Regions from separate parts of the Pseudomonas sp. NIBRBAC000502773 genome, predicted to be linked through region 4. Evidence: predicted binding sites of a transcription regulator. Region 4 holds the regulator's gene; each other region holds the start of a gene.
The links. The regulator FliA, encoded in region 4, starts transcription of late flagellar genes. The targets are predictions, from matches to a motif close to CTAAAGTTTNNNNNNNNNNNGCCGNTAA.
Positions count from the first base shown of each region.

Region 1: NIBR502773_RS14375 (methyl-accepting chemotaxis protein) is a predicted target of FliA. The motif match lies at 2,323-2,350, and genes of this name have one in related genera.
Region 2: flgM (flagellar biosynthesis anti-sigma factor FlgM) is a predicted target of FliA. The motif match lies at 2,287-2,314, and genes of this name have one in related genera.
Region 3: NIBR502773_RS15915 (methyl-accepting chemotaxis protein) is a predicted target of FliA. The motif match lies at 2,356-2,383, and genes of this name have one in related genera.

Region 1 is NZ_CP041189.1:3,077,663-3,082,365, reverse strand. Features, by position in the region: gene NIBR502773_RS14385 (NorM family multidrug efflux MATE transporter) at 1-1,199, opposite strand, end outside; partial or broken gene NIBR502773_RS14380 (LysR substrate-binding domain-containing protein) at 1,352-2,271, shown strand; gene NIBR502773_RS14375 (methyl-accepting chemotaxis protein) at 2,450-4,426, shown strand; gene NIBR502773_RS14370 (YifB family Mg chelatase-like AAA ATPase) at 4,487-4,703, opposite strand, start outside.
Region 2 is NZ_CP041189.1:1,811,951-1,816,653, forward strand. Features, by position in the region: gene cheR (protein-glutamate O-methyltransferase CheR) at 1-378, opposite strand, end outside; gene NIBR502773_RS08270 (chemotaxis protein CheV) at 420-1,352, opposite strand; gene flgA (flagellar basal body P-ring formation chaperone FlgA) at 1,446-2,210, shown strand; gene flgM (flagellar biosynthesis anti-sigma factor FlgM) at 2,351-2,674, shown strand; gene NIBR502773_RS08285 (flagella synthesis protein FlgN) at 2,723-3,193, shown strand; gene NIBR502773_RS08290 (flagellar brake protein) at 3,290-4,039, shown strand; gene NIBR502773_RS08295 (MFS transporter) at 4,100-4,703, opposite strand, start outside.
Region 3 is NZ_CP041189.1:3,415,454-3,420,156, reverse strand. Features, by position in the region: gene NIBR502773_RS15920 (SRPBCC family protein) at 1-322, shown strand, start outside; gene NIBR502773_RS15915 (methyl-accepting chemotaxis protein) at 361-2,241, opposite strand; rRNA gene rrf (5S ribosomal RNA) at 2,619-2,734, opposite strand; rRNA gene rrf (5S ribosomal RNA) at 2,844-2,959, opposite strand; rRNA gene NIBR502773_RS15900 (23S ribosomal RNA) at 3,112-4,703, opposite strand, start outside.
Region 4 is NZ_CP041189.1:1,478,446-1,483,148, reverse strand. Features, by position in the region: gene flhF (flagellar biosynthesis protein FlhF) at 1-920, shown strand, start outside; gene fleN (flagellar synthesis regulator FleN) at 1,026-1,859, shown strand; gene fliA (RNA polymerase sigma factor FliA) at 1,856-2,596, shown strand; gene NIBR502773_RS06670 (chemotaxis response regulator CheY) at 2,767-3,141, shown strand; gene NIBR502773_RS06665 (protein phosphatase CheZ) at 3,160-3,948, shown strand; gene NIBR502773_RS06660 (chemotaxis protein CheA) at 3,960-4,703, shown strand, end outside.

The DNA.
Region 1 (4,703 bases), 1.6 Mb from region 4:
CCTGCACCGATCAGGAACGTGGTCTTGGCGTCCTTGAGCCCGCGAATGCAACCCATGGCGATGGTTTGCACGCCGTCGAACAACTCAAACCACGCGGCGACGGCCAGCAGGCTCACGGCCAGGACGATCACGTCGTGGAACGCCGGGTTGTCGTGGTCGATCAGCAGTCCTATGAGCGGTTCGGAAAACAACCACAGCACCGCCGCGAATCCCAGCATTATCGCCGCGCCAAAGCCTATGCCGACACGCCCGGCCATGCGTGCGTGCAGCAACTGTCCGGCGCCATAATGCTGGCCGATGCGCATGGTCACCGCGTAGGACATCCCCGCCGGCACCATAAAGGCCACCGACACGATTTGCAGGGCGATCTGATGCGCCGCCAACTGCGTGCTGCCCATGGTGCCCATGCACAGGGCTGCAAAGGCAAACAGCCCGACCTCCACCGCATAGGTGCCGCCAATCGGCAGGCCCAGGCGCCACAACTCGCGCAGATACTGGGTGTTGAGGCGCAGCAGCCCGGTACTCAGCGGGTAGGCGGCATAGGCCCGGTTGCTGCGGATGTACCACATCAACGCCAGCGCCATGCTGTTGGCGACAATCGCCGTGACCAGACCGATGCCCATCAAGCCGAGCTTGGGCAGGCCGAACATGCCTTCGATCAGCGCGTGGTTGAGCAGGTAGTTGACCACCGTGCCACCGACGCTGATCACCATCACCGGAGTGGCTTTGCCGATGGCGCTGGTAAAACCGCGCAGGGCCATGAAGCTCAGGTAGCCGGGCAGTGCAAACGGCAGCATGGTCAGAAACTGCCCGGCCGAATGTACGTTGGTCTCGGTCTGGCCGAACATCAGCAGCACCGGCTTGAGGTTCCACAGCAGCAGGGCCGCCGCCAGGGCCATCAGCCAGGCCAGCCACAGCCCGGCCTGGGTCAGGCGGGTGGCGCCTTCGATATCGCCCGCGCCGTGGCGGATCGCAACCAAGGTGCCCACGGCGGCAATCACGCCGATGCAGAAAATCGCGACGAACGAATAGCTCGCCGCACCCAGGCCGCCACCGGCCAGGGCTTCGGGGCTCAGGCGCGCCATCATCAGGGTGTCAGTCAACACCATCAGCATGTGCGCCAACTGTGAGGCAATCAACGGCCCTGACAGCCGCAGAATGGCCCAGAGTTCGGTACGTGCCGGATGCTGCATGATCATCACGCTCAAAAAGTCAGAGGGTTGGGGAAGGGTTGATTCTCGGCGCTCTCAGCCCATTGCACAAAGGGATAAATGCGATCGTTTGCATGATTAAAACTCATGCCTGGTTGATTCTGGTAGGGTTTCAGTATTGCGCTGTCGGAGCTTTCCTCATGTCTCGTCGTCTTCCTCCTCTTTATGCCTTGCGCGCGTTTGAAGCGGCCTCCCGACACAGCTCTTTCACCCGTGCCGCCGAGGAATTGTCCATCACCCAAAGTGCGGTGAGCCGACATATCCGCACGCTTGAAGAGCATTTCGCCTGCCGCCTGTTCCAGCGCAACGGCCGCACCTTGCAGCTCACTGAGGCGGCGCGTCTGTTGTTGCCCGGTGTGCGCGAAGGGTTCGCGGCGCTGGAACGCGCCTGCCATACCTTGAATGCCGAAGATGACATCCTGCGCATGAAGGCCCCTCCACATTGACCATGCGCTGGCTGCTGGCGCGACTCAGCCGCTTCCGGGCGCTGCAGCCTGGCAATGAGGTGCAACTGACCAGCGCCTGGATGAGCGTGGACGAGGTGGACTTCAATCAGGAGCCTTTCGACTGTGCGGTGCTGCTGAGCGATGGGCGTTTTCCAGTGGATTGGGAGGCCAGTTACCTGTTTCCGGAGCTGTTGATTCCTGTCGGTGCGCCGAACCTGCTGGAGGATGGGCCTTGGGACGCCGCGCGCCTGGCCACCGCCGAATTGCTGCACCCCACGCCCGACCGGCGCGACTGGCGCAATTGGCTGGCGCGCATGCAGCTGTCGTCCCAGGTCTCGCTCAAGGGAGGGCAGGTGTTCGACACCCTGGAGCTGGGCATGATCGCCGCTGCGAGGGGTTACGGCGTGTCCATGGGCGATTTGCTGATGGTGGCTGAGGACGTCGCCCAAGGACGATTGAGCTTGCCGTGGCCGACGGCGGTGGCCAGTGGGGAAAATTACTACCTGGTCTGGCCAAAAACCCGCCCTGGCGGCGAGCGCTTGCGACGGCTGGCGGAGTTTCTGCAAGGCGAGGTGCAGGCGATGGTGTTGCCTGCGGTGGAACGTCTCGACTGAATGCTTGGCGACGTTGGTTCGCAACCGTTTGCGTGATACCCCTGTGAAGCGCTCAAGTATTGCTGCGGCCAGCCGAAGTAGGTGTGTTGGAACTATCGTGCACCAACGTTTCCCATCAGATAATTTGCCGAGCAGCGCTATGAGATCAGGATGATCCTGGCCTCGGCCAGGAGCTGTCATGTCTCAACCTCGCGCCCGGATTGCCTCCCAGTTAGGCCTCGCGTTAGCCGTGATTCTGGCTGTCGTTATCAGCGGCAGTACGGTGTTTGCCTTGCGTTCCCTTGACTCCGCCAACCTCGACACCCGCGAGGAGCACCTGGCCAGCGAGGCGCGCCTGCTCGCCGACCAACTCAATACCTTCCACAGCACCTTGCGCGAGAGCACCCAGCGTTTGAGCGGACTGTTTGAAAAACGCTTCGGCGCCGGGTTGAGCGTGCATGTGGACCAACCCGTGAGCGTGGCCGGTGTTCAGACGCCCAGCCTGTACCTGGGCAACGAGGTGTTGAACAACAACTTTGATGAGGTGGACGAGTTCAAGCAAATGTCCGGCGGCGTGGCCACCGTATTTGTGCGCAGTGGCGACGACTTCATCCGTATCAGCACGTCCCTGACCAAGCAGGATGGCAACCGCGCTATCGGCACCGTCCTCGACCGTCAGGGCCCGGCCTATCAACGTGTTGTGGGTGGGCAGACCTACATCGGCAGGGCGGTGTTGTTCGATCGTTCCTACATGACCCAATACAGCCCGGTGCGTGACAGCGGCGGTAAGGTTATCGCCGTGCTGTTCATCGGTTTTGACTACACCGATGCGCAGAATGCCCAATTCGAAAACCTCAAGCGCTTCCGAATTGGCCAGACCGGCTCCCTTGCACTGCTGGATGAGCAAAAGCACTGGCTGGTGGCACCTGCCGGTGTGCAGGCGTTGGATCAATCGGTGCCGGTGATGCTGGACCTGGCCAAGACCCCGGGCAAAGGTCGCTTCTGGAGCGACAAGAACGAAGATTTCTATAGCGTTTCGGTACCGTTCGAAGGCGGCCCGTGGGCCGTGGTTGCAAGTATGCCGAAAGCCGAAATCCGCGCGGTGACCTGGGCCGTGGGTATTCGCCTGGTGATCGGCAGCGTGCTGGCGATGTTGCTGGCAGTAGGCGCCACGGTCTGGCTGCTGCGCAGCAAGTTGCAGCCCCTGAGTGACCTGGTGCGTCAGGCCGAAGCCCTGGGTGCGGGCGATCTGAGCGCACGCTTGAACGTGTCCAGCCATGACGAAATCGGCCAACTGGCACGCAGCTTCAACCAGATGGGCGAAGCGTTGTCGACCATGGTCTCCCATATCCGTAACGCTGCCGAAGAGGTCAACAGCCGCGCCCAGGTCTTGTCCGGTTTGTCCGGCGGTGCCTATGAGGGCATGGAGCAGCAGTCCGGCGAGATCACCAGCATGGCCGGCGCGGTAGAGGAGTTCAGCGCGACGTCGTTGAATATCGCCGACAACATGGGCAATACCGAACGCCTGGCCCAGGAAAACGCCCAGCAGACCCGCATTGGCCGCACTTCGATGCAGGAAGCGTCGTCATCCCTGGAACACATTGCCACCGCCCTGAACAGCACGGCTACGGTGATCAACACCCTCGGCCAGCGCTCCCAGGAAATCGGCGGGATCGTCGGCGTGATCACCTCGATTGCCGAACAGACCAACTTGCTGGCGCTCAACGCCGCCATTGAAGCCGCCCGTGCAGGGGAGCAAGGCCGTGGGTTTGCCGTGGTGGCCGACGAAGTACGTAACCTGGCGTCGCGTACCCGTGAAGCCACCGATGAAATTTCCGGCATGATCCAGAGCATCCAGAAGGAAACCGGCAACGCCATCAGCACCATGGAGCAAGGCAACGCGCTGATGCAGGAAGGCCTGTCGCGCAACGCCGACGTGGCCTCGGCCCTGGCGCGTATCGACGAGCAAAGCCGCTCGGCCGGTCAGCAGTTCGCGGCAATCACCACGGCCACCCAGGAGCAGAGCAGCACCGCGACCCTGCTCAGCAGCAACCTGCAGAGCATTGCACTGGCCAACAGCGAGCAGCGTGAAGTGGTGTCCAACCTGGCGATTACCGCCAGGGAACTGGAGACGTTGGCGGCGAGCCTGCGCCATGAGGTGGATCGCTTTCGCTGAGCCACCGTTTTCCAAGATGTGGGAGGCCTGCCCCCTCCCACATTTGGTGCTGCGCCAAGCTTAAGTGATCGCCGCCGGGCGGTATTGCAGGGCCTCTTTCAGGTGGTCGCGGGTGATGGTCTCTACCTGGTCCAGATCCGCCAGGGTGCGTGCCACCTTGAGCAGTCGATGGGCCGCGCGCAGCGATAGGGTCAGTCGTTCACAGGCCGTTTCCAGCCAGCTTTCATCCACCTTCGCGAGCTTGCAGTGCTCGCGCAGCCCCGGCAGATCAAGAAAG
Region 2 (4,703 bases), 330 kb from region 4:
CTCATCGATGGACATCGAAATCGAGTACGGTTCCTGACCCGAAGAGCAGGCGGCCGACCAGATACGCAGGCGCTGGCCCGGGCTGGCCTTGATGGCCTCCGGCAGCACTTTGCTCTTGAGCACTTCAAAGGGGTAGGTATCGCGAAACCACAGGGTTTCGTTGGTGGTCATGGCATCGACCACCATCTCCTTAAGGCCACTGCGCGGCTGCCCCTGGATCCGCTGAACCAACTCGCCCAGGGATTTGATGCCCTGCTGCTCCATCAGTTTGTTAAGACGGCTGGATACCAGGTATTGCTTGTTTTCACCGAGCAATATGCCACAGGCTTTTTCCAGGAAGACCCGGAACTGTTCAAAATCCAAATTACCCGTAGACACTGATACCGCCTCTAAAATCGTATGACCGCCAGGGGAAAACCCTAGCCGTGATCTGCTGCCTTGATCCGGTCGACTACCCGGGATGCCAGGTCATCAGGGCGGAATTTGGCCAGGAAGTCATCGGCACCGACTTTCTTGACCATCGCCTGATTGAATACGCCCGACAACGAAGTATGCAGGATGATATGCAGTTTTTGCATGCGTGGATCGCTGCGTATCTCTGCAGTGAGGGTATAGCCGTCCATTTCCGGCATCTCGATGTCAGAGATCATCATCAAGAATTCTTCTTCCGGCTTCTTACCTTCATCCACCAGCTTACGCAGGTAATCCAATGCCTGACGCCCGTCATTGAGGGCGACAACGTCCACGCCGACGGTTTGCAGGCAGCGAGTCACCTGTTTGCGCGCTACCGAGGAGTCATCCACCGTCAGCACACGCAGCGAGACCGCCTTGTGCGCCGTTTCGGCGTCGACCACCCCCACGGAAATCGATTCCGAGGTAGGCGCCACTTCGGCGAGGATCTTCTCCACGTCGATGATCTCCACCAACTGGTTATCGACCCGCGTCACCGCCGTAAGGTAGTGATCGCGACCGGTGCCCTTGGGCGGCGGATGAATCTCTTCCCAGTTCATGTTGACGATGCGTTCCACCGAGCGCACCAGGAAACCCTGGGTCTTGGTGTTGTACTCGGTAATGATCACGAACGGGTTCTCGCGATCCTGCAGGCCGGCCGAGCCGGTGGCCAGGGCCAGGTCAAGAATCGGGATAGTCGCACCACGAATATTCGCCACACCGCACACCACCGGACTGGACTTGGGCATGATCGTCAGCTTGGGACATTGCAGCACTTCCCGCACCTTGAATACGTTGATGCCATACAGCTGCTTGCCATCCAGGCGAAACAGCAGCAACTCCAGGCGATTCTGCCCTACCAGCTGTGTGCGCTGGTTTACTGAATCCATTACTCCTGCCATGCCATGACTCCTACGCTAAAACCTTTGGCTATACCTACAAGGGCGGCGCGCCCCCAACACTAAAACGGCACGAGCTTTGCTATTTGTTGAATTATGGACATTAAAACGACAGTTTCCCGACGCCTTCACCTGACACGGTTTTGCAGATTGCTCTGCGTACCGTTGGCGCTGCTTGCCTTCAGCCTGGGCACCACGGCCCGTGCAGAGAACGTCACCTTGCCTGATCTACTTATCGGCGTCACCCAAGGCTTTCTTGAGTTCACTGTAGAAGATTATCTGGCAACCACACAGACGCCGGGGCGTTATGAAATCCAGGTCAACCAGTTGGACCCGCGTCTGCGCATGCCGATGTGCGACAAGGAATTGACAGCGACCCTGGAAAGTCCCGCCCAACCGATCGGGCGCGTAACGGTCAAGGTACGCTGCGAAGGCGCCTCGCCCTGGACCGTGTTCGTACCGGCCCAGGTCAAATTGTTCCGTGATGTGGTGGTGGTTGCCCGCCCACTGAAGCGCACGGGCATCATCGATTTCGAGGATGTCGTACTGCGTGAGCGCGACATCAGCCAGATCAGCCAGGGCTACCTGACATCCCTGGACCAGGCCATCGGGCAAAGATTGACCCGACCAGTGGTCACCGATCAGGTCATTACCCTGGTACACCTGGAACAGGCGGAGGTCATCCGCAAGGGCGACCAGGTGGTGATTTCCGCGAGCAGCGGCGGCTTGAATGTGAAAATGCCGGGCGAAGCGCTGTCCAACGGCGGCATGAGCGAACAGATTCGCGTCAAGAACCTCAACTCCAACCGCGTGATCAAGGCGCGGGTGACAGCCCCAGGGCAAGTCGAGGTCGCTTTATAGATTACTGGTACAGGACGCTGGGTTTTCCTACACTGTGCACGAGAGGCCCCGTGCGGAGATTTATTGTCATTCGCGCCTAAAGTTTGTCCGGGTATGGCCGAAAACATGGCAAGCGTCCAAATACCCAGAGGTTTTTTATCATGGTCATCGATTTCAGCCGTTTGAATAACACCCCGACGACGTCAGGCACTACGCGCACCACCAGCCCCAAGGACAGCGTAGAAGCCAAGGCTCCGGCGCTGCCCGCCAAGGCAGAACAGGCCAGTGCCAGCCAAAGCGGGGAATCCGTACACCTGAGCAATGAGGCTCAACAGTTGCAGAAGGTCACTGACTCGCTGCGCGATCAACCGGTCGTCAATAAAGCCCGCGTGGCCGAATTGAAACAGGCGATCGCCGATGGCAGCTATAAAGTCGACAGCAACCGTGTAGCCAGCAAGCTGCTTAACTTCGAAGCCGAGCGCTAGGCAAAGGCCTGCGCAGGGCTTTTGGACGCTTAAAACCCAAGGCCAGCCATGCATCACGACGAACATTTGCTTCAACTGATCATTGATGATCTAGCGCCGACGCAACAATTGCTCGAGCTGCTCAAAGAAGAATCACTGGCCCTCTATGGCCGGGACATGCCGCTGCTGGAAGAAATTCTGGCACGCAAGCAGTCGTTGATCGTCCTGCTGGAACAGCACGGCAAAAAACGCAGCCAGATCCTCATCAGCCTCGGCCTGCCGGCAGACCACGACGGCCTGGCGCAATTGGCCAGCCACTCCTCGGTCGGCGATCAACTGCTGAGCCAGAGCAAAGAACTCAACCAATTGCTCGCCCAGTGCCAGGAAGCCAACCTGCTTAACGGTCAGTCGATCCAGCTTCAGCAAGCCACGACCGCCAACCAGTTGCGTATACTCCACGGCGGAGAGCCTCCGGCACTCTATAACGCCCAGGGCTCCACCTCGCGCCTGGTCAAGCCAAGCACTCGCAGCCAAGCCTGACACCGGTTTACAGCGCGCCCTATCCAAGGCCCGCCACATGCTGGCAAAATGCCGGTTCTTGCGTGTAGTCGTATTTTGTCTGGAGATGGAAGAACCGTGTTCAACGCCCTTAATGCGGAAGATGCCCCGCAGCCACCCAAGGTCCTCACCACGCCTCTGGAAATCGCCGGCACCTTGCGGATGCTGCAAGACAGCCATGACCCGCTGATCATCACTTTCCATGAACGCAGCCAGCGCTTCCAGAGCTACCTGGTGGATGTCAACCGCGACAGCAACACGCTGGCGCTGGACGAAATGATCCCCCGAGACGGCGAGCGCTACCTCGAAAACGGCGAACCCTTTCGCATCGAAGGTTTCCATGATGGCGTACGCGTCGCCTGGGAAAGCAATGGCACCTTGACCATCAGCGAAAAAGACGGCCACCGTATCTACACCGGCAGCCTGCCGGGCGAGGTGGTCTACCATCAGCGCCGCAATGCCTTCCGCGCCGCGTTGAAGCTGGCGCAACTGGTGAATATCGAGCTGGGCGGCGAGAAGCTTCAGCTGCCGATCAACGGCAAACTGCTGGATATTTCCGCCACCGGCTGCAAGTTGCGTTTTGAAGGCGATATTTCCGAGCGCCTGCAACTGGGCCAGGTCTACGACCGTTTTATCGCAGCCCTGCCGTTTGGCAGCATGACCACCGCCGTCGAACTGCGATACCTGCACTTCGAGGAAAGGATCAACACGACCTTTGCCGGTGTGCGCTTCCACAACATGAGTGGTTTGGTGCAACGCCAGGTCGAGCGTTTTGTGTACCAGCTGCAGCGTGAAGCACGACGGTTCGACAAAGACGACGATTTTTGATCCTTAACCATCGCAGCAAAAAATACGGGCAGACCCTTTGGGACCTGCCCGTTTTTGCTTTCAGGGGCGCGCCCTGCTCAATTCGTGGGGATGCTCGTCCGGCCCCAGAGGCTCGGGTGGCCCTTCGAAGGCGGGCTCATCCACCGGCAGCTCCGGATCGACCTGCGGCTCGGGATCGGGGACAGTCTGCATCTGCTCCTGCACCACCTGCTCGTCCACCCGCGGGTCCAGCGCTGCCACCAGCGGTGAACTCGACATACTGTCGGGCATTGCCACGTGATGCAGGGGGGCATCTTCCACCTGGTGCAGGTTGGTCACCGCCTTAGGCCGGATTCGCCACACCAGGATCAGCGCGCACAGACTGAAAAACGCATACAGCATCTGGCTGCCGAACAGCTTCATCACCACACCCGCCAGCAACGGCCCGACACTGGCGCCGATACCGTAGGTCACCAGCAGCATGGCCGTCAGCGATACCCGGCGATCCCCCTCTACATGGTCGTTGGAAAACGCCACCGCCAATGGATACAGGCAAAACTGCACGAGAGAACACAGGAAGCCCGCCACGAACAGCACCTCCAGCGGCACCTGGGTCATGATTGCCAACGGCAGTGCCGCCACCGCCAGGCACAAGGCGAAGCAGCGGATCAGCAGCGCGCGATCA
Region 3 (4,703 bases), 1.9 Mb from region 4:
GACGCATATCGAAATGATCGGCACCGGAGTGGGCGCTTTACGCACGAAATTTTTCCGCGATGGCAACCGCGTCGTAGAACAGCTCAATAGCCGGGATGAGCAAGCGATGCACATGACCTGGACCACGATCTACAACACCCTGGGCGTGGCCAGGTTGTGGGCCGCAATCAAAGTGGAAGCGCTTGGAGCACACTGCTCCAAGGTAACCTGGACCATCATTGCCGACCCCCTGGAGACGGCGCAGGAAGGATTTGAACAGTTTGTACAAGGCTTCGCAGACAGCGCGCTGGACAATGTTCGCCGTTTGCTGGGTAAGCAGTAGGAGCGAAACGGCTCGCTCCTACTCGTACACTCAGCGGCTCAGATCTTGAAGCTATCGACCAGTTGCTTCAACCGATTGGCCTGTTGCGACAACGCATCGCAGTCTTTCAGGGTTTCGTTGAGGTTGGTCACACCCTGCTGGTTCAGCAGGTTGATCTGGTTGATATCGACGTTGAGGGTTTCCACCACAGCAGTTTGTTCCTCGGTGGCCGCAGCGACGGACTGGTTCATGCCGTCGATCTCGACAATTCGCTGCGTTACGCTGACCAGGCGCTCACCGGCCTGGTTGGCCACCTGGACACTTTCCTCGCTGGAGGTCTGGCTGGCATTCATGGTGGTCACTGCTTCACGCGACCCCACTTGCAGCGAAGTGATCATTTTATGAATCTCCTCAGCCGACTCCTGGGTACGGTGAGCCAGGTTACGCACCTCGTCGGCGACCACGGCAAACCCGCGTCCGGCTTCCCCGGCACGTGCTGCTTCAATCGCAGCGTTCAGTGCCAGCAAGTTGGTTTGCTGGGAGATGCCTTTGATCACATCAAGGATGTGGCCGATATTGTCGGTGCTGGCGTTCAGGGTTTCGATCTGAGTGCAGGACAGGCTGATTTTCTGCGACAGCTCCGACATTGCCAGGATGGTTTGCTCAACCACTTTGCGCCCATCATCGGCCTGCTCGCTGGCACCGCTTGCGTGCTGTGAGGCATCGGCGGCGTTACGCGCGATTTCCTGGGTGGCAGCCCCCAGTTCGTTGATTGCGGCGGCCACGCTGTTGGTGCGTGCGCTTTGCTCATCAGAGCCGATGATCGAGGCGTTGGATGACGCCATCACACGCTGAGACAGGTCATGCACCTGACGTGTTGCAGAAGACACTTCGGAAATCGAGGCGTGGATACGCTCTACGAACCGGTTGAACGCGCTGCCCACTTCACCGAACTCGTCTTTACTGGTGACCGTCAAACGGCGAGTCAGGTCGCCCTCACCTTGGGCAATGTCCTGCATGGCAATACCCATGGTGGTCAGGGGCCGCAGTAACACTTGAATCAGCAGGCTCAAGAGCACGGCAATCGCGACTACGGCGATCAGCATGGCGATCAATGCAGACGTACGGAATTTGCCCAGCGGTGCGTAAGCTTTGTCTTTATCAATCGACAGGCCGATATACCAATCTGCACCGGGCAAGCCACTGATAGGTGTGAACGACAGGATGCGATCCTGGCCCTTGAGAACTACGTCCTGATTAACTTTTTCAATACGGACGTTAGTGCCTGGGTAGATGTCCTTGAGGTTTTTCATCACCTGGTCTTCGTCAGGACTTACGATGACTTGGCCGTCGCCGCTGACCAGGAACGCATGGCCGATGCCGCCGAAGTCCACCGAATTGATGATTTTCACCAGGGTTTGCAGGCTCAGGTCTCCGCCGACCACGCCGAGCAACTCGCCGTTCTTTTTCACCGGCATAGCAATAGTTACGATCTGCCCACCTACGGCGGCCATATAGGGCGGCGTGAGCATTGGTTTATCGGCAGCCACGGCTTGCTTGTACCAGGGACGCTGACGAGGGTCGTAGCCGTCAGGCATTTTTGCGTCCGGGCGCTGGGTGAACACACCGTTGGTTTGGCCAACGTAGGTGAACTGGAAGTTCGAGGTGAACGCCGGTTGATCGACCAACCCTGGAAGATCAGCAGCACTACCCTGATAGGCAACGTTTTGCGTCAGACTTTCGAGCACCAGTATTCGACCGCTAAGCCAGTTCTGCACACTACTCGCGGTGAGCTCACCGGACTGCTGGATAGACGACTCCAGATTCTGTTTGATGGTGCTGCGCTGCAGGTAATCGTTGTAAAGCGTGAATAACGCGAAGGCCAGAACCACAACGCCTGACGCGGCCAACAGAATTTTATGACTGAATTTGAGATTCATTTCATCGACTTCTTTTTGCCAAATGGGGGTGAGCGTGCCGAGAGAAACATTCCATGTAACGGTATAGGCGGCGTCTCGAGCCGCTCTATTTCGGTGCACGCATGGCTCATCAGGCTTTCGGCCAAGCTGAAGGAAAGCTTAGGAAATTGTGGGATGAATCGCCCTTTTACGTAGGAAACCGACCAAAGGTTGTCGTACAAGATTTAAAAGTAAAAAATTCTTTCCTACTACCTGTGTCGTGCTCTTAAAGCAGATCAGTGCCATGAACATGATTTGGGAGTTGGGTAGGCGCAGTTGCTGCTCGCTTACAGAGTTCATAAACCCTCTAAACGACAAAACCCCTGTCTACATGAGCAGACAGGGGTTCTGGAATTTAATCTTGACGATGACCTACTCTCACATGGGGAAACCCCACACTACCATCGGCGATGCATCGTTTCACTGCTGAGTTCGGGATGGGATCAGGTGGTTCCAATGCTCTATGGTCGTCAAGAAATTCTGTGTACCGGAGCGTTGCTTTAGCAACGTGCCGATGAAATTCATGGACTTCTACATAAACGAAACCCCTGTCTGCGTTAGCAAACAGGGGGCTCGGAATTTAATCTTGACGATGACCTACTCTCACATGGGGAAACCCCACACTACCATCGGCGATGCATCGTTTCACTGCTGAGTTCGGGATGGGATCAGGTGGTTCCAATGCTCTATGGTCGTCAAGAAATTCGGGTACTGAGTCGTGGCCAGCTGGCCTCGCTTCAGCAAATTGGGTATGTGACAGCTGTCGGTGTTTTGTAAGATCTCGAACTTTCGGTTCATTGCGTCTTCACACACCGCAATCTGGCCTTTCGACGCAAATTGCTTGGGTGTTATATGGTCAAGCCTCACGGGCAATTAGTATTGGTTAGCTCAACGCCTCACAGCGCTTACACACCCAACCTATCAACGTCGTAGTCTTCGACGGCCCTTCAGGGGACTCAAGGTCCCAGTGAGATCTCATCTTGAGGCTAGTTTCCCGCTTAGATGCTTTCAGCGGTTATCTATTCCGAACATAGCTACCCGGCAATGCCACTGGCGTGACAACCGGAACACCAGAGGTTCGTCCACTCCGGTCCTCTCGTACTAGGAGCAGCCCCTCTCAAATCTCAAACGTCCACGGCAGATAGGGACCGAACTGTCTCACGACGTTCTAAACCCAGCTCGCGTACCACTTTAAATGGCGAACAGCCATACCCTTGGGACCGGCTTCAGCCCCAGGATGTGATGAGCCGACATCGAGGTGCCAAACACCGCCGTCGATATGAACTCTTGGGCGGTATCAGCCTGTTATCCCCGGAGTACCTTTTATCCGTTGAGCGATGGCCCTTCCATACAGAACCACCGGATCACTAAGACCTACTTTCGTACCTGCTCGACGTGTCTGTCTCGCAGTCAAGCGCGCTTTTGCCTTTATACTCTACGACCGATTTCCGACCGGTCTGAGCGCACCTTCGTACTCCTCCGTTACTCTTTAGGAGGAGACCGCCCCAGTCAAACTACCCACCATACACTGTCCTCGATCCGGATAACGGACCTGAGTTAGAACCTCAAAGTTGCCAGGGTGGTATTTCAAGGTTGGCTCCACGCAGACTGGCGTCCACGCTTCAAAGCCTCCCACCTATCCTACACAAGCAAATTCAAAGTCCAGTGCAAAGCTATAGTAAAGGTTCACGGGGTCTTTCCGTCTAGCCGCGGATACACTGCATCTTCACAGCGATTTCAATTTCACTGAGTCTCGGGTGGAGACAGCGCCGCCATCGTTACGCCATTCGTGCAGGTCGGAACTTACCCGACAAGGAATTTCGCTACCTTAGGACCGTTATAGTTACGGCCGCCGTTTACCGGGGCTTCGATCAAGAGCTTCGCGTTAGCTAACCCCATCAATTAACCTTCCGGCACCGGGCAGGCGTCACACCCTATACGTCCACTTTCGTGTTTGCAGAGTGCTGTGTTTTTAATAAACAGTCGCAGCGGCCTGGTATCTTCGACCGGCATGAGCTTACGGAGCAAGTCCTTCACCCTCACCGGCGCACCTTCTCCCGAAGTTACGGTGCCATTTTGCCTAGTTCCTTCACCCGAGTTCTCTCAAGCGCCTTGGTATTCTCTACCCAACCACCTGTGTCGGTTTGGGGTACGGTTCCTGGTTACCTGAAGCTTAGAAGCTTTTCTTGGAAGCATGGCATCAACCACTTCGTTACCTAAAAGGTAACTCGTCATCAGCTCTCGGCCTTAAGATCCCGGATTTACCTAAGATCTCAGCCTACCACCTTAAACTTGGACAACCAACGCCAAGCTGGCCTAGCCTTCTCCGTCCCTCCATCGCAATAACCAGAAGTACAGGAATATTAACCTGTTTTCCATCGACTACGCTTTTCAGCCTCGCCTTAGGGACCGACTAACCCTGCGTCGATTAACGTTGCGCAGGA
Region 4 (4,703 bases):
GTTTTGAACTCAACGGCCTGCGCGAACTGCTGGAAGTCCAACTGGGTTCGCTGGCCTGGACCCAACTGCAAGGCAGCAAACCGCACCAGGCCAACCTCTGGCGCCGCCTGCAACGCATCGGCCTGTCCGGCCCGTTGTCCCGCGACCTGCTGGCCCTGACCACCGAAATCGAAGAGCCTCGCCAGGCCTGGCGCATGTTGCTGGCCCACCTGGCGCGGATGATCGCCACCCCGGAAATCGAACCCCTGGAAGAGGGCGGTGTGATCGCCATGGTCGGCCCTGCCGGCATGGGCAAGACCACCACCCTGGCCAAGCTGGCGGCGCGCTATGTGCTCAAGTACGGCGCGAACAACATCGCGCTGGTGAGCATGGACAGCTATCGCATCGGCGCCCAGGAACAGCTCAAGACCCTGGGCCGTATCCTCAATGTGCCGGTCACCCATGTCGATCCGGGCCAGTCCCTGGCCAACGCGCTCGATCCGTTGCTGCGCAAGCGCGTGGTGCTGATCGACACCGCCGGCCTGCAGGCCAGCGATCCGGCGTTGCGCCTGCAACTGGAAAGCCTGGCCGGGCGTGGCATCAAGTCGAAAAATTACCTGGTGCTTGCAACCACCAGCCAGAAACAGGTTCTTACCGCTGCGTACCATAGCTACAAGCGTTGCGGTCTGGCCGGTTGCATCCTGACTAAACTGGATGAAACCGCCAGCCTGGGCGAAGTGTTGAGCCTGGCTATCAGCCATGAACTACCGGTTGCCTACCTGACCGACGGGCCGCGGATCCCGGATGATTTGCATCTGCCGCGCCGTCATCAGCTGGTCAGCCGCGCCGTCAGCGTGCAAATGCAAGAAGAGCCTAGCGAGGAAGCGATGGCCGATATGTTCGCCGACCTTTACCACAACCCGGCAAAACGGGTGGGTTGAGGTGCGATGAACACCGTGAAATGTACCTACATCGATGGTCTGCAAGCGATTCACGCGGCCAAGCCATGTAGCCTGCGTCTAAGCAAGACAAGGTAAAGAAATAAAATGGGCAGCATGCATCCCGTACAGGTGATCGCGGTGACCGGCGGCAAAGGTGGCGTCGGGAAAACTAACGTGTCAGTGAATTTGTCCCTGGCCCTGGCAGAGCTTGGCCGTCGCGTCATGCTGCTGGATGCTGACCTGGGGCTGGCGAACGTCGACGTTCTGCTGGGACTGACGCCCAAACATACCCTGGCCGATGTGATCGAGGGGCGCTGTGAGCTGCGTGACGTGCTGCTCCAGGGCCCTGGCGGGATCCGCATCGTGCCGGCCGCCTCCGGTACCCAGAGCATGGTGCACCTGAGCCCGGCGCAGCATGCCGGCCTGATCCAGGCATTCAGTGACATCGGCGACAACCTCGACGTGCTGGTGATCGACACCGCCGCCGGGATCGGTGAGTCCGTGGTCAGCTTTGTGCGCGCTGCGCAGGAAGTCTTGCTGGTGGTCTGCGATGAACCCACCTCGATCACCGACGCCTACGCCCTGATCAAACTGCTTAACCGTGACTACGGCATGAACCGCTTCCGCGTCCTGGCCAACATGGCCCAGAGCCCGCAGGAAGGCCGCAACCTGTTCGCCAAGTTGACCAAGGTCACGGATCGCTTTCTCGATGTCGCCTTACAATACGTCGGTGCAGTTCCCTACGACGAGTGTGTGCGCAAGGCTGTGCAAAAGCAGCGTGCAGTCTACGAAGCGTTCCCTCGTTCCAAGTGCGCATTGGCGTTCAAGGCTATTGCCCAGAAGGTCGATACCTGGCCGTTGCCTGCCAACCCTCGGGGGCATCTGGAGTTTTTCGTCGAGCGATTGGTGCATCAGACGAGTGCAGGACCGGTGCTATGACAGCGAACGGCTATAACGCTTACAAGAAATCTGCCCGTGACAGCCAAGGCGAGTTGATCGAGCGCTATGCGCCCCTGGTCAAGCGAATTGCCTATCACCTGCTGGCACGCCTGCCCGCCAGCGTCCAGGTCGAAGACCTGATCCAGGCGGGCATGATCGGCCTGCTCGAAGTGTCGACCAAGTACGACGCGAGCAAGGGCGCGAGCTTCGAGACGTATGCGGGTATCCGCATACGTGGCGCGATGCTCGACGAGGTGCGCAAGGGTGACTGGGCGCCGCGTTCGGTGCACCGCAATACACGCATGGTCAGTGACGCAATTCGTGCAATTGAAGCAAAAACCGGTCGCGACGCTAAAGATCACGAAGTTGCGGCCGAACTCCAATTGAGTCTCGACGATTATTACGGGATTTTGAACGATACCTTGGGCAGCCGCCTGTTCAGTTTCGACGACCTGTTACAGGACGGCGAACACGAAGGGCTGCACGAGGACGGCGCGAGCGCGCATATGGAGCCGTCCCGTGATCTGGAAGATGAGCGTTTCCAGGGAGCGTTGGCGGACGCCATTGCCAACTTGCCGGAGCGCGAGCGGTTGGTGTTGGCGCTGTACTACGACGAAGAGCTGAACCTCAAGGAAATCGGTGAGGTCCTGGGGGTCAGCGAATCCCGTGTCAGCCAGTTGCATAGCCAGTGCGCGGCCCGCTTGCGGGGGCGTCTGGGAGAGTGGCGAGCGCGCTGACAGGCAGTGTGGGGAGCATTGCAAAGCGATACCGCGAAGGTGATAGGCCTTCGCGGGCTCGGGCCGTGGTGCCCTTGGCAGTCCTTTTTGTGTAATGCCTGTTGATTGAAATGGCGCGTCCAGGTGCTGGGCGCGTTTAAGACTGCTTGGAGGTCGAATTGGACAAGAACATGAAAATCCTCATCGTTGATGACTTCTCAACGATGCGGCGGATCATAAAAAACCTGTTGCGTGACCTTGGGTTCACAAACACGGTCGAGGCGGATGACGGCCTTACGGCGATTCCGATCCTCAACAGCGGGAGCATCGACTTTCTGGTAACGGACTGGAACATGCCGGGCATGACCGGCATCGACTTGTTGCGCCACGTGCGTGCCGACGAAAAATTGCGCAGCCTTCCCGTGTTGATGGTGACCGCCGAAGCCAAGCGTGAACAGATCATCGAAGCCGCCCAGGCCGGGGTCAACGGTTACGTGGTCAAACCATTCACTGCACAGGCCTTGAAAGAGAAGATCGAAAAGATCTTCGAACGCATCCACGGCTGATGCCATCGCGGGGGAGCTATGGAGCATAAAGAAACGTCACAGGGAGACTTTGAGTCGACCCTGAAAAAGCATGCTCACCAGTTGGTTGACAGCCTTGAAAAAGGCCAGTTCGGCGACGCGGTGCAGTTGATCCATGAGCTCAACCAGACCCGTGACCGAGGCCTGTACCAGGAAGTGGGCAAGCTCACACGCGAGCTGCACAGCGCGATCGTCAATTTCCAGATTGACCCGCACATGCCCCAGGCCGAAGAGATTTCGCAGATCACCGACGCCACCGAACGCCTGTCCTATGTGGTCAGGCTGACCGAGGCGGCGGCTAACCGCACCATGGACCTGGTGGAAAACGCCACGCCCCTGGTCAACGGCATGGCCACGGAAGCCCACGCCCTGAGCGTTGACTGGGGCCGCTTCATGCGCCGTGAAGTCGGTGCGGAAGAGTTTCGTGAGCTGGCCCGTCGGGTCGAAGGGTTCTTGTCACGCAGCGAGCAGGAAAACCGCATGGTTTCCAGCAACCTCAATGACATTCTGCTCGCCCAGGATTACCAGGACCTGACCGGTCAGGTGATCAAGCGTGTGACCCAGTTGGTCACCGAAGTGGAAAGCAACCTGCTCAAATTGGTACTCATGGCCGGCCAGGTCGACCGTTTTGCCGGCATCGAACATGACCGCGAAGCGATCCTCTCTGAAAAAGATCCACAAAAACATCTCGCCAAGGGTGAAGGTCCGCAGATTCATGCCGATAAACGTGAAGACGTTGTGTCAGGTCAGGATGACGTAGATGACCTGTTATCCAGTTTAGGCTTCTAAGGAGCACCCACATGAGCTTCGGCGCCGATGAAGAGATCCTTCAGGATTTCCTTGTAGAGGCCGGCGAAATTTTAGAGCAACTGTCCGAACAACTGGTCGAGCTGGAAAGCCGCCCGGATGATGCGAACCTGCTCAATGCAATTTTTCGCGGTTTTCATACTGTAAAAGGGGGCGCCGGCTTCCTCCAGCTCCATGAGCTGGTGGAGTGCTGCCACATCGCCGAGAACGTGTTCGACATCCTGCGCAAGGGTGAGCGTCACGTTGATTCGGAGTTGATGGACGTGATTCTCGAAGCACTGGATGCGGTCAACGGCATGTTCAGCGAAGTGCGCGAGCGTGCCCCGATTACCGCAGCCACTCCGGAACTGCTGGCCGCCCTGGCGCGCTATGCGGAGCCGGCCGATACCTCGGCAGCGCCGGTGGTCGAAGCCGCGCCCGAGCCGGAACCGGTGGCGGAGCCTGAAGCGGATGTGACGGACAGCGAGTTCGAGCAACTGCTCAACTCCCTCAGTGCCGTCAAGGCCGAGGCCGAAGCGCCGGCGGCGGTTGCCCCGGCTGCCGCGCCGACCAGCGAGGACATTACCGACGCTGAGTTCGAGTCCCTGCTCGATCAATTGCACGGCAAGGGCCAGTTCGCCGCCGACGCCGTGGCGCCTGCCAGTGCCGCCGCCGGTGCTGCGGATGCGCCTGCCGCTTCTGCCAGCACCGACATCACTGACGATGAATTCGAAGCGTTGCTCGACCAGTTGCATGGC